One region of the Pseudarthrobacter sp. CCNWLW207 genome, then DNA from elsewhere that is predicted to be linked to it. Evidence: riboswitches for the same ligand, from Rfam matches in the RefSeq annotation. Region 1 holds a riboswitch; each other region holds the start of a gene.
The links. A riboswitch is a leader RNA that binds a small molecule or an ion and turns the genes downstream of it on or off. The one in region 1 is predicted to bind cyclic di-AMP.
Positions count from the first base shown of each region.

Region 1 (5,276 bases):
CGCATGGCCGGAGCTGGCTGAAGCCCTCCACTTGGCATCTGCGTACCCGCCTTGTACTGGTTGCCATGGCCCTGCTGGTGGCCATCTGCGGCGCCGTTGGCCTCTTCAGCTACGCTTCCATGGACTCGTTCCTTACACGCCAGCTCGACGAACAGCTCAGCCAGGCTGCCTCCCGGTCCAACGACCCCGGCCGCCCGCCGCTGGGCGGCTTCAACGGCAGGCCGGACCCGCTGGATTCCCGCGGGCAAAGCGTGGGTACGCTCAACGCCCGGATCCTGAATGGGCAGGTCAACAGCGCCGGATTCCTGGCCTCTGATACCACGCGTTCTCCCCTGTCCGCTGAGGACAAGGAGATCCTGCTGGCCCTCCAGGAGGATTCCCGCCCTGTGGACCGGACGCTCTCCAATGGCGAGTACCGGCTGATTGCAGTGGAAACGAACTACGGTGATGTCCTGGTGACCGGGCTCCCGCTCGCCGGCAAGGAAAGCACCCTCACCTCCCTGGTGTGGACCTTCGTTTTTGTTTCCCTTGGAGGGCTGGTCTTGATTGGCCTGGCCGGGACTATCCTCATCCGGCGCACCATGCAGCCGCTGAAGCAGCTTTCCGAGGTGGCCACACGCGTCTCGCGGCTCCCGCTGGACGCCGGCGAGGTGGCACTCGCGGTGCGCGTCCCGCCGTCGAACTCCAACCCCGGAACCGAGGTGGGCAGCGTGGGGCATGCGCTGAACCTCATGCTCGACAACGTGGCCAACGCGCTGCAGGCCCGGCAGCAAAGCGAGACCAAGGTACGGCAATTCGTTGCCGACGCGTCGCACGAACTGCGCACCCCACTGACCGCCATCCGTGGTTACACCGAGCTAATGCGGATGACCGAGAACTTCACCCCGGATGGCCGGAAATCGCTGGCCCGGGTTCAGAGCCAGTCCGAGCGCATGACCACGCTGGTGGAAGACCTGCTCCTGCTCGCCAGGCTGGACGAGGGCCAGCCGTTGAAACTCAGCGAGGTGGATCTGACGCAGCTGGTGATCGAAACCGTCAGCGACGAAAAAATCATCGCACCCGGCCACAACTGGCACCTTGAGCTGCCGGACGAGCCGCTTGCGGTCAACGCCGATGCGTCGCAGCTGCGCCAGATGTTGGTGAACCTGCTCTCCAACGCCCGCAAACACACCGTTCCGGGCACAACGGTCACCACGGCCGTGATGAGGTCCGACGACGGCAGTGCCGTAGTGACAGTAACGGACGACGGCACTGGCATCCCGCCGGAATTCGTGGACCACGTTTTTGCCCGGTTTGCCCGCGCAGACGCGGCACGGACGGGATCTTCACGGTCGTCCGGTGCGGGGGCTTCGGAAGGGTCCAGCGGGCTTGGGCTGTCCATTGTGCAGTCCGTTGTGGAAGCCCACGGCGGCAGCGTGGAAGTGAACTCCCGGCCGGGTCGGACCCAGTTCACGTTGCGCCTGCCGGTGATCAACGGCTTATAGCAAGGCAACGCACCGGCGTCGTGATCTCTGTTACCAAAATGTGACTTAAGCGTCGCGCTCCTGTAGCGTCGATGGGGTGCGGTTCCCTTTGAGCCGCATATCCGGATGACGCCAAGCTCTGCCGCTTCCCGGATTCCGCTTGACCAGGCAGAGGCGGGGGACCCAGAGTCCCGGGCACTGAACTGCCCTTGGGGTGAAGCCAGCACGTGATCTTTCCGTGTGGCCGGATGCCCTCATCCGAACCCGACAGCTAACTCCGCAGGTGTGAGAGGCGATCCATCATGTCTGAATTCAAGGTACAAGCGCGCCCAGAGCGCGGTGCACACAAAGTCAACGGCCGTGGCAAGACAGCCGCGCAACACACAAAAGCTTCGTCCCTAGGCAAGCGTGCAGCCATTTTCGGTGCGGCCTGCGCCCTCCTTATCGGGGTCGGCGCAGCAGGCCAGGCTTCCGAATCCATGACTCCGGTGGCGGTCAGCGGGACCCAGTCCTCGGCTGCAGAGCTAGAGTCCAACTTGCGCCTGGAAAAGGCCGAGATGCGGGCCAACCCGGCCCCCGAACCAGCTCCGGCCGAGATCAGCGTTGCCCCGCAGGCCGCCGAACCGGCACCCGCGCCCGCACCGGCACCGGCCGCAGAGCCCGCGCCCGCACCGGCTCCCGTCGTCGCCGTCAACGATCCGGCCGGGGCCCAGGCCTATGCGGCGAGCCAGCTTGGCAGCTATGGCTGGTCAGCCGACCAGATGCAGTGCCTGCAGACGCTGTGGACCAAGGAATCTGATTGGACCACCACGGCCACCAACGCGAGCAGCGGCGCTTACGGCATTGTCCAGTCGCTGCCCGCCGAGAAGATGGCGAGCGCCGGCGCGGACTACCTCACCAACTACCGCACGCAGATCAACTGGGGCCTGAACTACATCCAGGAGCGCTACCAGTCGCCGTGCGGCGCGCTGAATTTCCACTTGTCGAACAACTGGTACTAAGCCGGTACCTGCGGCTTCCGCCATCCGAAGCAGCAGTCCCTGAATCCCCCGGTTCAGGGCCTGCGGCTTTTTGGCGTTGCATGTTTGCGCGGGCCGGGCTTCCGTGGCCTGCGGCTCCGGGCCATACTGGGGCCATGAAATTTACCACAACCATTCTGGGCAGCGGCAACAAGGCTGGTATTGAGGTTCCGGAGGAGGTTGTGACTGCCCTGGGCGCAGGCAAGCGCCCGCCGGTGGTGGTAACCATCAACGGCAAGAGCTACCGGAGCAGCATCGCGGTGATGGGCGGGCAGAGCCTGGTGGGTGTGAGCACCGCCAACCGGGAATTCACCGGCGTAGAGGCTGGCGACACCGTTGAAGTGGATCTGGAACTCGATACACAGCCCCGGATCATTGAAGTCCCGGATGACCTGGCCGCAGCCATGGCCGCCGAACCGGATGCCCAGGCGTTCTATGCCACCCTGAACTACAGCACCCAGCGCCGTTATGTGGAGCCGCTCGGGGATGCCAAAACGGAGGAAACCAGGGCGAGGCGGATCGCGAAGATCGTAGCCGACCTCAAAGCCGGAAAGAAATAATCCGCCGTCCTGCGGCGTCCGTCTCCACCGAGGCCGTGACCGCGGTGTAATCCGGGATATGAAGCACTCCCGCCGGTAATTCGCCCGTGTTTGGGCCCACCGCCACGGTCCGGATGCCCGCAGCCACTCCGGCCGCGATTCCAGCCGGGGCATCCTCAAAGACCATGGCATCCTCCGGCTCCACGCCCAGCAAGCCGGCAGCGGTCAGGTAGCCTTCCGGATGCGGCTTGCCGCGCGTCACGAGGTCAGCCGTCACGGCAGCGGCAGGCATGGCCAGTCCAGCGGCATCCATGCGGATGTCAGCCAGGATGCGGTCCGCCGACGTCACCAGGGCCACGGCATCCGCGGGCAGGCTCCGGAGCAGTTCGGAGGCACCAGGCAGCGCAACGATGCCGGCAGTCCGCACCCGTTCCATGGCACCAAGTTCTGCAGTGAGCGCAACGACGTCGGCACCGGCAGGCGCGAACCGGCGCACGGTGTCGCCTGCCTGTACACCGTGGGAGGTGCGCAGGATCTCGGCGATATCCAGGCCGTAGCGGGCGGCGAACTCGCCCCACACCTGTTCCACGACCGCTGTGGAGTCCACCAGCGTGCCGTCCATGTCAAAGAGGACGGCGCGGCAGGTCAGTGTTCGTGTGGCGGCAGGAAAGGGCAGGGTCATGAACCCCATTTTGCCCTACGAATTGCCTGAGGCGCCGCGCCCCGGGATGTACTGCACGGCCCACTTGTTCCCGTCCGGGTCCGCAAAGTACACGAAATGTCCCCAGTCCTGGATGTCGATATCACTCACGTCCACGCCGTTGCCCTTGAGGTGGTCATGGGCGGCTTGGATGTCATCGACGACGATCTGCAGGTTGGGTGCGCTGCCCGGAGGGGCATCGGTGAGCCCTTCGCCGATGCTGATCGAGCAGGCCGAGCCGGGCGGCGTCAGTTGGACGAAGCGGATGGAATCGCTGGGCCGCTCGTCGAAATCCGCGTTGAACCCCACCTTGTTGACATAGAAGTCCTTGGCGCGGTCGACGTCGGAGACGGGTACAAAAACGAGTTCAAGTTTCCAGTCCATCCGCACAGGCTAACGGGCCGATGCTGAATCCGGAACCCCGTAACCCCTGTCCAGAGCCGTCCGGCCGCTGCGGGGTCCCCTCGCTCCCGCCCCGGCTATCCCGCGATACCGTAAAGGCGGTCGCCGGCGTCGCCCAGTCCGGGGACGATGTAGGACTTCTCGTTGAGCTTTTCGTCGATGGACGCCAGGACGATGGTCACGTTGGCGTCGGACAGTTCCTCCTCCAGCTTGGCCAGCCCTTCAGGGGCGGCAAGCAGGCAGATGCAGGTGACGTCGGAGGCGCCGCGCTTGAACAGGAACTTGATGGCTTCGCGGAGGGTGCCGCCGGTGGCAAGCATCGGGTCCAGGACGAAGATCTGCCGGTCGGTGAGGTTCTCGGGGAGGCGTTCGGCGTACGTGATGATGTCCAGGGTTTCCTCGTCCCGGGCCATGCCCAGGAAACCTACCTCAGCGGTGGGGACCAGCTTGGTCATGCCTTCAAGCATCCCCAGGCCGGCGCGCAGGATGGGAACCACCAAGGGCGTGGGCTTGGTGAAGGCCGTGCCCACCGTGGTGCTCACGGGTGTCTCGATGGTCACCGGCTGGGTGCGGACATCGCGGGTGGCCTCGTAAGCCAGGAGCGTCACCAGCTCTTCCGTCAACTGCCGGAAGACCGGGGACGGGGTGTTCTTGTCCCTCAGGACAGTGAGCTTATGGGCGACCAGCGGGTGGTCCACAACGAGAGTGCGCATGCGTCAAAACTACCATCCGGGGATGGCGCCCCCGGGCCGGGAATCAGCTCGTATGATCGTCCCGGAGGACGGGGTGCTCGAACGTGGGCGCCGGGCCAACGTGCTCGTGTTTGCGGGTCAGATGGAACAGCCGGTGGGCCAGGATCACCATGGCCACCCAGGCCAGGCCCAGGAACCACCCGGCCATCACGTCCGTCAGCCAGTGATGGCCCAGGAACACCCGGCTCAGGCCCATCGCGATGATAAAAACCGCCCCGGCAGTGATGGCTGTGATCCGCGCCCAGAGGATCTCGAATTGCAGGCACATGATGTACACCAGTACGCCGATCACCACGGTGGTGTTGAGGGTATGGCCGCTGGGGAATGACGGCGAGGTCTCGTACGGCGGGACGGCTTCGGCGTGGTCCGGGCGGGTGCGGCCCACCAGCCGTTTGCCGACA
Region 1 is NZ_JBBCBS010000007.1:220,248-225,523, reverse strand. It holds gene V9L17_RS14395 (sensor histidine kinase) at 1-1,484, shown strand, start outside; cyclic di-AMP (ydaO/yuaA leader) riboswitch at 1,601-1,760, shown strand; gene V9L17_RS14390 (hypothetical protein) at 1,766-2,464, shown strand; gene V9L17_RS14385 (YdeI/OmpD-associated family protein) at 2,599-3,042, shown strand; gene V9L17_RS14380 (HAD-IA family hydrolase) at 3,023-3,712, opposite strand; gene V9L17_RS14375 (glyoxalase superfamily protein) at 3,719-4,105, opposite strand; gene upp (uracil phosphoribosyltransferase) at 4,201-4,836, opposite strand; gene V9L17_RS14365 (phosphatase PAP2 family protein) at 4,880-5,276, opposite strand, start outside.

Region 2 (5,276 bases), on a different contig from region 1:
GGTCGGGAGCGTCCGTCCGCCCGGTCAGTCCCTGTCAGCCGCCAGAAGGGAGTCCGTGGCGGGGTCCGGTTGGCCGTCGAAGAAGTCGGCCAGCACGGTCTTGAAGATGGTCTCCCCGGGCGCGGCACGCAGGAACAGTGTCATCGAAGAGTGCAGCTTCCTGGCGTCGATGCCGCCGAGGATGTCCGTGGCCGAGCGGCCGGCGTGCGTGTCGATGGCGGCTGCGGACTCCAGCAGGCGCGGGCCCAGGACATCATGCTTCAAGTACGCCTGCGCTTCTTCCAGCGAATTGATGGCGTACCTGACCGACGTGGGGCTGCTTCCGAGCCCGGCAATCTGCGGGAAGATGAACCACATCCAGTGGCCCGTCTTCCTGCCCAGCTGCAATTCGGCCAAGGCCCGGCTGTAGGTGCCGCCGTGGTCCTGGGCCTCGACAAAACGCTCCAGGTCGTAGGGATCGCTCATTTCCGTCTCCTTCTCTCAGGTGTTTCAGGCTACGCCTGCGGTCAGGGATGCTGCGTGGCGGATCCAGCCATCGGGGTCCTGGCTCCAGCGGGTGATCACGACGTCGGCGCGTTGCCGGCCAGGTCCGTCCAGCACCTTCAGGAGCGGGACTACAACGTCGTTGATCAGCGGGATTACCAGCTCACCGCTGTGCGCGGATCTGATAAAGCCCTCGAGCCTGGTCAGGTCCGTGTGCCGCAGCATGGCCACCCGGGACTGCAGCAGCACCACAGCGGCGAGGCGACGCTCATAGACGGGCTTCCTGCCGGGACCTGGTTGGCCCCAGAGCAGTGAGGCCAAGGCCACCACGTCATCGTGGCCCAGGTCCTTGAACTTCCGTCCGGCGTCGCGGACGGTTCCCCGGACCGCCCCCACCGACGCACCATAGGAGCCCAGGGCACCGCCCATCCGGGACTCCACCTCGTCCGCCCGGTACCAGGCGCCTTCGTTCTGCAGGGTGGCATCAATGAAGTCCGCGGCATCCAGGACTGTCTGGTTCACGGCTACCGTCCGCGGCGCCCGGTGGAGGCATGCTCCAGGCAATAGGGGGTCCAGGGCCTGGCCTCCAGGCGGCCCTCGGCGATAGGCGCGCCACACACCGCGCACACGCCGTAGGTGCCATCGGCCAGTCGCTGCAGGGCAGCTTCCACCTGGGCCAGGCCGGAGCTGCTCTGTTGCAGCAAGGCCGAGGCCTGGGACAGCTCGAAGGCGATGGTGGCACCCTCGGGGTCGTGCTCGTCGTCGACGTTGGAGTCCTGGCGTGCAGCATTGGTTGAGGAAATGTCGGCGCGCAGCGCCGGAAGCAGGGCAAGCTTTCGCGTACGCTCTTCCTCCAGCAGGATCCGGAACCGCTCAAAGTCAGCCATGGGAAAAGCCTAGCGCCGCGGCACCTTCGCAGGACTCGACAAGTGGCACTCAACGGAGCATGCTGTCACTCGTAAGCGCTTCAGATGCCGCCTGGTAATCCGTTTGAACCACGGGCTTGATGCAGCCTGACCAGCGTCATGCCAGGTGAACCACGTCGGATATTGCGTGTCCGGGGCACTCACGGTCGAAACAATGGATGGGCGGCGGACCAGTATCGCCGCTGGTGATTCCTACACCATTCCACCGGGGCATGACTCCTGGGTCGACGGCGACCCAGGCCTTCGTCGGCATTGAATTCGTCAGCGCCGCCGAATTTGCGAAACCTGCACCGGACTCCGCCTAGCCTTCGCGTCCGCGCCGGCCGGGTCAGTACCAGTTGTATTGGATGGAGTGGTTCCAGGCCCCGCACGGAGACGTGTAGCGGTCCCGGATGTACCCGAGGCCCCACTCGACCTGCGTCCGGTAATTGGTGAGCCAGTCGCTACCGGCGCTGGCGTACTTCCCAGCGGGCAGCGCCTGGGCGATCCCGTAAGCGCCGGAGTAGGGGTTGGTGGCCGTGGTCAGCCAGTTGGATTCCTTGGTCCAGAGCTGCGCCAGGCACAGGAACTGGTCCTGGCCCCAGCCATAGGCGGACAGCCGGCCCGAAGCGTAACTCTTGGCTCCGGCGGGGTCGTTGACGGCACCGCCAGGAACGGAAGGGACGACGACGGGCGGCGGGCTGGGCGTCGGACCTGGGACAGGAGCCGGCGCCGGTGCAGCTGGGGCGGCCGGTGCGGCGGGCCCTGGGTTTACCGGCTTCTGGGCGGCGGCCAGGGCCGCGGCCTTGGCCGCCGCCTCGGCCTGTTGGCGGGCCTGCTCCTGCGCTGCGGCGCGCTTAGCTGCCTGCGCGGTCTCGTAGGCAGCCAAAGCCGCCTGGCCCTGCCGGAACTCCCCCTCGACGGCGGCAGTGGTGCCCTTGAGGGATGCCAGCTGCGCGGTCAGTTCCTGGCTGTGCTCCTGCTGCTCCGCAACCTGCCGCGACATGGCCTGCTGGGCCGCCTGGGCGGCGTCGAGCTTGCTCTTGGCTTCCCCTGACAGCCGTTCGCGTTCAATCCTCGCCGCCTTTTCCTGATCGGCGAGGGCGCTGGCGACGCGTTCGGCAGCCGCGGATTTGTTCACCAGGGCCGCGGTCTTGTCGCTGACGATCTGGACGATATTCAGACCCTGGATGCTGTTGGTCTGGACGGCGTCGAGGGCTACGAAGAATCCCATATTGGTGCCGCCGGTCTTGTACGACTGGGCTGCCAGGGCACCGATTTCCTTTTTGTACTGCCCGAGTTCCGCCGTGGCGCGTTCAGTCTGTGCGGTGAGGACGTCGACCCTTGAGCTGGCAGCCTGGAGCGCTGCGTCCGCCGCGGCGTATTCGGCAGCGGACGTCACGGCAGCGCCACCCAGTGCCTCAGCCTGCGTCTGCAGCCCACTCAACAGTTCGTTGATCCTGGTGACCTCCGCAGCCTTACCGGCCTCGCTTTGCTTGGCGTTTTGCACGTCCTGCCAGGAGGGGTAACCGCCTGGCGGAGTATCGTCGTCGGCATGCGAAGGCGCCATGGCGAGCGGGGCCGCCAAAACAACCGCCAGCAGGCCTGCAACGGCAGGCAGCCTCATTCTTTGAGCAAACCGGGACATAGTTGGTGAGCTTACCGGGCAAAACTCTTGCCTTGTGGATCCTGGTCCAACATTGTTATCCAGCAGAGATCCCTCCCTCAGCAGCCCCAAGGCAGGCCTCAAATACCACGCATCAGGCCTCAATCTGAGGATCAAAACGCAAGACGACCTCTTTTGTTACGTGATTTCAATCACGCGGCACCAGCTTTCGCAGCATATACCGCTATCGGGACCTGACCTGCAACGTCATTCCACACAGGGAAGAACCCCACCCGAAGATGAGGCGGCTTTTTGGCCTACATTCCGTTACCGGAATGTGACATTCCAAAAGAGCAGAGGTTATGGTCGAGCGGTGTCCTGGCTCAAGCCGGGGCATTCCCGTCAGTATGCCGAACCCTGCCGCTGAACCGGGACCCCAGTTACTTTCACTGGCAGGGACGGGGGAACCACGTTTCCACGGCTTCGTTCCGAAGCCTTGGGGTTAAGTCGATATTGCTCCGTCCCGTACGGAGCCGTAACCGGCCGGGTGTCTCCGACCCGAACCCGACAGCTCACCCCGCAGGCATGGGAGAGGCGATTACCCGTGTCAAAAAACTCCACTGCCGCACGCCATCGTGCGACTTCTGTCCGCCCCACCGTCCTGGTTGGCCTGTCTTCCTCGGCCAAAGCCCGCGCACTGACGTTCGGCCGGCCCGCACTTGCCGCAGTTGCCGCGTCCGGGCTGCTCTTTAGCATTGGCACCCCGGCGCAGGCCGGGGTCCACGGCCCGGACTCGTCCGGCACCGTCAATGTGCAGGGCCAGAACAGCGCACCGGCAGCTGCACCGGCCGCCGTTGCACCGGCCGCGGCTGCCGCTCCGGCCGCCGCAGCCACCGTCCACACGGTCGTCTCAGGCGACACCCTGGGCGCAATTTCCGCCACCTACGGCGTGGCCCTGAACGACGTCCTGGCTGTGAACGGCCTGTCGCTGACCACCATCATCTACCCCGGTGACCAGATCCAGATCCCGGGTGCCGGCTACACTGCTCCGGCTCCGGCTCCGGTGGCGAAGGCAGCCGCAGCGCCCACTGCCCCGGCCAACACCGGCGTCCAGCTGGCTTCCACCGCCGCCCCGGCGGCGCAGGCACCGTCCGGCTCGCTCGGCGCTGCCATCCTGGCTTCCGCCTATTCGCAGCTCGGCGTTCAGCAGGACTGCACCGCCATGGTGGAGAAGGCACTCCGCTCGGTGGGCAAGAGCGTAGGAGACCTTGCACCCACGCAATTCTTCGCATACGGCACCGTGGTGGGCACCCCTGCGGCCGGTGACCTGGTCATCACCGCCGGCCACGTGGGCGTCTACGCCGGCAATGGCCAGGTTGTTAGCGGCGGCGTGGACGGTTACAAGACCGAAGTCCACTCCATCAGCTGGTTGTCGGGAGCGTCCTTCGTTCGCGTAGCGTGAGTCCGGCCGGTTCGACGGCGGCGGGCGGCAACCAGCCGCCTGTCGCCGTCGTCCCCCGTTTTTGTTCGCTCAGGTTCCGCAGAACGTCCGGTAGCTGCCGAAGTCAACAGGCGCGGGACCGGCGTAGCGTTCCAGGCCGGGGCGCTCAGTGTACGGCTGCGTCAGGACGCCCACCAGGCGGTGGAACGGGTCCAGGTCGCCTGCGGTAGCGGCGCCCAGGGCTTCTTCCACCAAGTGGTTCCTGGGGATGTAGACAGGGTTCACCCGGTCCATCATGTCTGCGTCCGGTGCCAGGGCGAGCCACTTCTTGGCCCAGGCGTCAAATGCTCCTGGGTCCGTGAACATGGTTCGGGCTGCATCGGGTGTACCGCGGGCTGCGGACCCGAGGCCCCGGAGGAACGAGGTGTAATCAACCTGCCCCTCTTCAAGCATGGCGAGCAGGTCATTCACCAGAGGCCCCGCTTCGTCGTCCCTTGCCTCCGCGCCGAGTCCCAGCTTGGATTTCATCCCGGTGGACCAGGCCGTGCTGTACAGCTTCCGGAACGCGCCCAGTGACTCCACAGCGAGCGCAACGGCCTGCTCCTGGTCCTCGTGGAGCAGGGGCAGAAGCGCCTCGGCCAGCCGGGTGAGGTTCCATTCAGCGATGACTGGCTGGTTGGCGTAGGCATAACGTCCGCCGGCGTCGATGGAGCTGTAGACCGCACCGGGGTTGAAGGCATCCATAAACGCGCACGGTCCATAGTCGATGGTCTCGCCCGAGATGGTCATGTTGTCCGTGTTCATTACCCCGTGGACAAATCCCACGAGCATCCACTGGGCC
Region 2 is NZ_JBBCBS010000004.1:140,759-146,034, reverse strand. It holds gene V9L17_RS08530 (DUF1810 domain-containing protein) at 25-465, opposite strand; gene V9L17_RS08525 (DNA alkylation repair protein) at 490-1,005, opposite strand; gene V9L17_RS08520 (TraR/DksA family transcriptional regulator) at 1,008-1,370, opposite strand; gene V9L17_RS08515 (hypothetical protein) at 1,564-1,665, shown strand; gene V9L17_RS08510 (lytic transglycosylase domain-containing protein) at 1,738-3,015, opposite strand; cyclic di-AMP (ydaO/yuaA leader) riboswitch at 3,394-3,595, shown strand; gene V9L17_RS08505 (C40 family peptidase) at 3,599-4,456, shown strand; gene V9L17_RS08500 (protein adenylyltransferase SelO) at 4,526-5,276, opposite strand, start outside.
Region 2: another riboswitch for cyclic di-AMP. It lies ahead of V9L17_RS08505 (C40 family peptidase); the one in region 1 lies ahead of V9L17_RS14390 (hypothetical protein).

Region 3 (5,276 bases), on a different contig from region 1:
GGTTCTTGACCGGAGCCTGGCGGTGGGAGGTGCCCAGAATGGTCGTGGACGCCGCCGAGAGCGCTTCAATCTGTTCCGGCCTGACCTTGGAAGGTCCTGCGCCGAACCGTCCGTCCTTTGGCAGGAGGTCGGCAGGAATAGTGATGCTGTTTTCGCTCACAAGGGCTCCAATTTCGGCGTGGACGTGACACATGTCCGGGACGGTGGGGTGGCCGGCAGTCGTCAGTGACCGCAACGAGGACCTCCTATATTCTGCCTGAACCGCTGATTCGGCGGGAACCGGCTACGTCATAGTCCAGCCATTGAGACAGGCCGGAGGGGCCGTAGGAATTATCCGGACAAATTCAAAATAGGCTAAGCTTTTCAACGGACTACGTCGCTGTCGGTACGCGATACGGTGGGACAACGCAAGGTAATGCGCTCGAGGAGCTGAGCTGGATGACGGATCTGATCGATACTACGGAGATGTATCTTCGGACCATTTTGGAGCTTGAGGAAGAGAACATCGTTGCTCTTCGCGCCCGCATTGCCGAACGGCTGCGGCACTCCGGACCCACGGTGTCCCAAACGATTGGCCGGATGGAACGCGACGGCCTGGTGGTGGTCTCCGGAGACCGTCATCTGGAACTGACGGAAACCGGGCGTAAACGGGCCACCGAGGTCATGCGCAAGCACCGGCTCGCGGAGCGCCTCCTGGCGGATGTGATCGGCCTGGACTGGGCGTACGTCCATGACGAAGCGTGCCGCTGGGAGCACGTGATGAGTGAGCGCGTCGAGCGGCGCATCTACGAAATGCTGAACCACCCCACTGAATCGCCCTATGGCAATCCCATCCCTGGCCTGGCGGCATTGGGAGGCCAGGCATCGTCGCCCTTCACGGACGGTGTGATTAATCTCCTGGAAGCCATGAAGGGCTATGGCCCCGGATCCACCGTGGTTGTCAGCAGGCTGGCAGAACCCATCCAAGTGGATCCTGAGCTGCTGACCCAGCTGGACGAGGGCGGGATCCGGCCGGGCGCCCCGATTTCGCTGGAGCGCGTGGGAGACTACATTTCGGTCCGGGTCCCCGGGATCGAAGGGGCACTGGAGCTTCCCCCCGAAGTGGCGGCGCACGTATTCGTATCCGTCCGCTGACCGCTGGCGGAGCGCCCGGGTCCGGCGGGCGGGTTACCCCAATGAATAGGCTTTAAGCAAAGATAACGGAATTGTTACTGTCCGGCTTAATCGCCTATAGTTAACGCCAAGCGTCGATACAAAAGCGTTACCTGATCTGGAGCCGAGCTCTGCCAGCAGATCAGTAGTACGAGTCACCAACTGGCAGAGGCGGGGGAACCACAACCGGCAGTCGCAAGGCTGCCTTGGGGTGAAGTCCGTCAGCAGCAAGCCTCTTCCAGCGAAGGATCCTCACGGGATATCTCTGCGCCGAAGCTTGCTTACGGCGGACCGGGTCTATGAACTCTCTGACCCGAATCCGACAGCTAACTTCGCAGGCTTTCCAGAGAGGAACCGTTCTTGACCATGCAGAATTCCAGGGGCCGCCGCCGCGCAGCGGGCCCCGCAGCAGCGCCCCGCGTTGCTGCAGCTGTGGCCGCGGACAGGCCCCGGGATCCACAGCGCGATGCGCGCCGCCGCCGGGGACCCTTCCGGCAAATCACTGACTTCGCAGCGGCCAGTGGGGTGGGCCAAAAGGCCGGCATCGCCCTCGCGGCCACCGGCCTGGTGCTCACAGTCACCGTCCCTGCCACCAGTCCCGTCCTGGCCACGCCGGACGCCGGTCAGCAGACATCGGCTGTTTCCGCAGCTCCGCAGCCTGAAATCTCCGCCGAAGCAGCCGCAAAAATCGACTTCAGCCGCTCATCCGTAGTCACCATGGGTGATCCGGACGGCAAGCTCAAGCAACTCTTGAGCGCCCAGTCGGCGGGGTCCATCACCCGGGCCGCCTCCGCCGGCAGCCTCGGTGCTCCGCTGGCGAGCCTGGTTACGGCCTCCCCATTCGGCTATCGCGTGAGCCCTATCACTGGCGGCTCCGGTGACTTCCACCGCGGCCAGGACTACGTGGCACAGTGCGGCACGTCTGTCCTGGCGGCCGCCAGCGGCACTGTGACCTTTGCGGGATGGCACCAGTTTGGCGGAGGTAACCGCGTGGTCGTGGACCACGGCAACGGCCTTGAAACGACGTACAACCACCTGTCTTCCTTCAACGTCAAGGTTGGCCAAACGGTCAGCCGAGGCGAGGTAGTGGCGCTCAGCGGCACCACCGGCGCCTCCACAGGCTGCCACCTCCATTTCGAGGTCCAGGTCAATGGCGAAGTCGTTGACCCCACCGGCTGGCTCTAGCCCAACTGATGGAAAGCTCTCACATTTGCGTGACATGCCGTGACCTGAATGTGACATTCGCTCTGAACTGCTGTACCGTCTAACTTGCGTCAACTTTTCCGAAGTTGACGTTCTTGAGTGGATTGCCTAGCTCTGCCACCGCTCAAGGTCCGTTCGCATGACATCGTCTGGCAGGGGCGGGGGAACCAATTTTGGTCTTTGAAGTTCGAAGGCCTTGGGGTTAAGTCGCAAAGCTTCCTGTGGAAGCGGCGTGGCCGGGTGAACTCCCATCCGAATCCGACAGCTCACCTCGTAGGCATTGGGAGAGGCTACCTTCGTGTCTTCACGCCATAATTCTGCGCGTCACCGCGCACAAACGGTTCGCACCAACCCGTTGGGCCCCGTGTCCAAGGCTGTCAGTGCAAATGCCGGGACCGTCGGTCGCCAAGCTGCTGTCATCGCAGCTGCATCAGGTCTGATCCTGAGCATGGGGCTTCCGGCCAACGCAGCGGACACCACCGCTGGCGTTTCCGCCTCCACCGAGTCCGGCTCGCAGACGGCGCTTGCCGTCACCGCTGCCCCCACCGCCACCGTCTCCTTCGAACGCCCCGTGGTCAAGACCACGCCGGCCCCGAAGGTCGAAACGGTCCGTGCACAGTCCACTGACACGGAACGGGCAGCAGGCGCAAAGGCCCCCGCAGCCAGCAAGCTGACGGACGCGGTATCTTCCGCGGCCGCCTCTGGCCTGGCCGCAATCGCCTACACCGGAATCGGCCACCCCTACGTCTGGGGCGGCACTTCACCCAACGGCTGGGACTGCTCCGGGTTCACCCAGTGGGTGTACGCCCAGGCAGGCATCAGCATTCCCCGTGTAAACGCGTGGACGGCAATGACCCCCACGTCAACACCGTCTCCCGGTGACCTTGTTATGCAGAATGGCGGCGCACACGTAGGCATCTACGTTGGCAACGGCATGATGATCAGCGCCCTGAACCCGTCACAGGGAACGCTGCTGCACTCCGTGGCCTCCACGGGCGGCGGATCCTTCTACACCCTGAAGTAGAAGAACCGCGCCCGCTAGAACACTTTTCGCTAAATCCCCGTTCGGGGTGTGCCGGCGTACCCCCAAGATGCCGGCGCACCCAAAGCCCTTGGCCTGCCTGTGCGGTCCTGAGGAAAACGAAAGAGAGAAATAATGACTACACGTGCAATTGCTGCACGGCACCGCGCGGAGGTCACCACGACCAACTCGCTGGCTGTCATTGCCAAGGCCCTCGGCGACAACGCCGGTGGCATGGGTCGCCAGGCCGCGGTTATCGCTGCTGCCTCCGGCCTGGTCCTGACCAGTGGTATCGCCGCCAACGCTGCAGACACCAACGTTCAGCGCGAATCGGCTTCCGCTTCCAACGTTGAGGTTGAGGTTGCCGCTCCCGCGGTCATTTCGGCCGCTTCCACCATTGCCATTTCCTACGAGAAGCCCGCGGTGACCACCACGCCGGCTCCCGTGGTTGAAGCGCCGGAACCTGAGCCTGAGGTTGAGGTTGAGGCTCCCGCACCCGCCGCTCAGGCTGTTTCCACCGTCAAGGTAGCGGCTGCAGCTCCGAAGGCACCTGTGGCCGCCAGCAGCAAGGGCCAGGCCATCCTGTCGGCAGCCTACGCCCAGCTGGGCGTCAACCAGGACTGCACCATGCTGGTCACCAACTCCCTGGCCGCTGTGGGCATCAACTTCCACGACTGGCCTGCAGGTTACCTGTCCCTGGGCCAGACCGTAAGTGCCGCCGAGGCCCAGCCCGGCGACCTGATCTACTACGCCGATGGCGGTGCGGGCGTTGCCCACGTAGCTGTCTACGCCGGCAACGGCCAGGCCGTACACGGTGGCTACAACGGCAACCAGACCGTTGTTTTCAGCGCCAACGTTGGCTCCGGCCCGGTTTTCATCCGCGTCAGCTAATTTCCGTAGCAACGCTTGGCAAGGACCCCCGCCCTACGGCGGGGGTCCTTGCGCTTTAACGGCGCAGCCGGGCCCAGACCCGGTAAGAGGCGATCGACACGGGCGCACCCCGAAACCATGGATTAGTTGATCCCGGGTTTCTTTGTTTACTCTTGTGGTGTCGATCCATAGCCCGGACATGCCGAGGGCAGCCGGCCCTCGCGCCCCTGACGGGTGCGGCCGTGAAGAGGTACGTGCATGCGCACTCTCGTTCTGAATGCTGGATATGAACCGCTGGCGGTAATCACCTTCCGCCGGGCGCTGGTCCTTGTGCTCACGGGGAAGGCAAGCGTTGTAGCCGAAGGCGAGGACCCTGTAGTGGGGCCACAGGAGATTCTGGGCCGCCCGTCCGTGATCCTCCTGAACCGCTACATCCGCCCCCGGTACAACCAGACCACCGCCGTGAGCCGCCGTGGCGTGCTGCGCCGGGACGGACACCGGTGCGCCTACTGCGGAAAAGCAGCCCACACCATTGACCACGTCCAGCCCAAGTCCCGCGGCGGTGCAGATTCCTGGGAAAACCTCGTGGCCGCCTGCCTGCGCTGCAACAACGTCAAAGGCGACCACACGCCGGGGGAGATGGGGTGGAAGCTCCGGTTCACCCCGGAACCACCGCATGGGACCATCTGGCAAATCAAGGAGCTGGAGAAACCCACACCGGCGTGGGATCCGTTCCTGTTGCCTGAACGGGCTGCCTGACCCGGCTGAAAGCACGGACAACACCCGCCCCGCTAGGCTGGAGTGGTGGCTCCTGATGCATACGAATTTGACGCGGTAATCCTTGCGGGCGGCCGTTCGTCCCGTCTGGGTGGCGTCCCCAAGCAGTCATTGATTTACGACGGCGCCACCCTCCTGCAGCGGTCCCTCGCAGCAGCCGGGGGTGCCCGGAGGGTCGTGGTGGTCGGCCCGGACCCGGGCCCCCTGCCCGAGGGGGTCCTCAGGTGCCGGGAAGAACCGCCGTTTGCCGGTC
Region 3 is NZ_JBBCBS010000001.1:625,683-630,958, reverse strand. It holds gene serC (phosphoserine transaminase) at 1-160, opposite strand, end outside; gene V9L17_RS02810 (metal-dependent transcriptional regulator) at 439-1,134, shown strand; cyclic di-AMP (ydaO/yuaA leader) riboswitch at 1,296-1,508, shown strand; gene V9L17_RS02805 (M23 family metallopeptidase) at 1,519-2,337, shown strand; cyclic di-AMP (ydaO/yuaA leader) riboswitch at 2,486-2,649, shown strand; gene V9L17_RS02800 (C40 family peptidase) at 2,720-3,379, shown strand; gene V9L17_RS02795 (NlpC/P60 family protein) at 3,512-4,267, shown strand; gene V9L17_RS02790 (HNH endonuclease) at 4,505-5,005, shown strand; gene mobA (molybdenum cofactor guanylyltransferase) at 5,051-5,276, shown strand, end outside.
Region 3: another riboswitch for cyclic di-AMP. It lies ahead of V9L17_RS02800 (C40 family peptidase); the one in region 1 lies ahead of V9L17_RS14390 (hypothetical protein).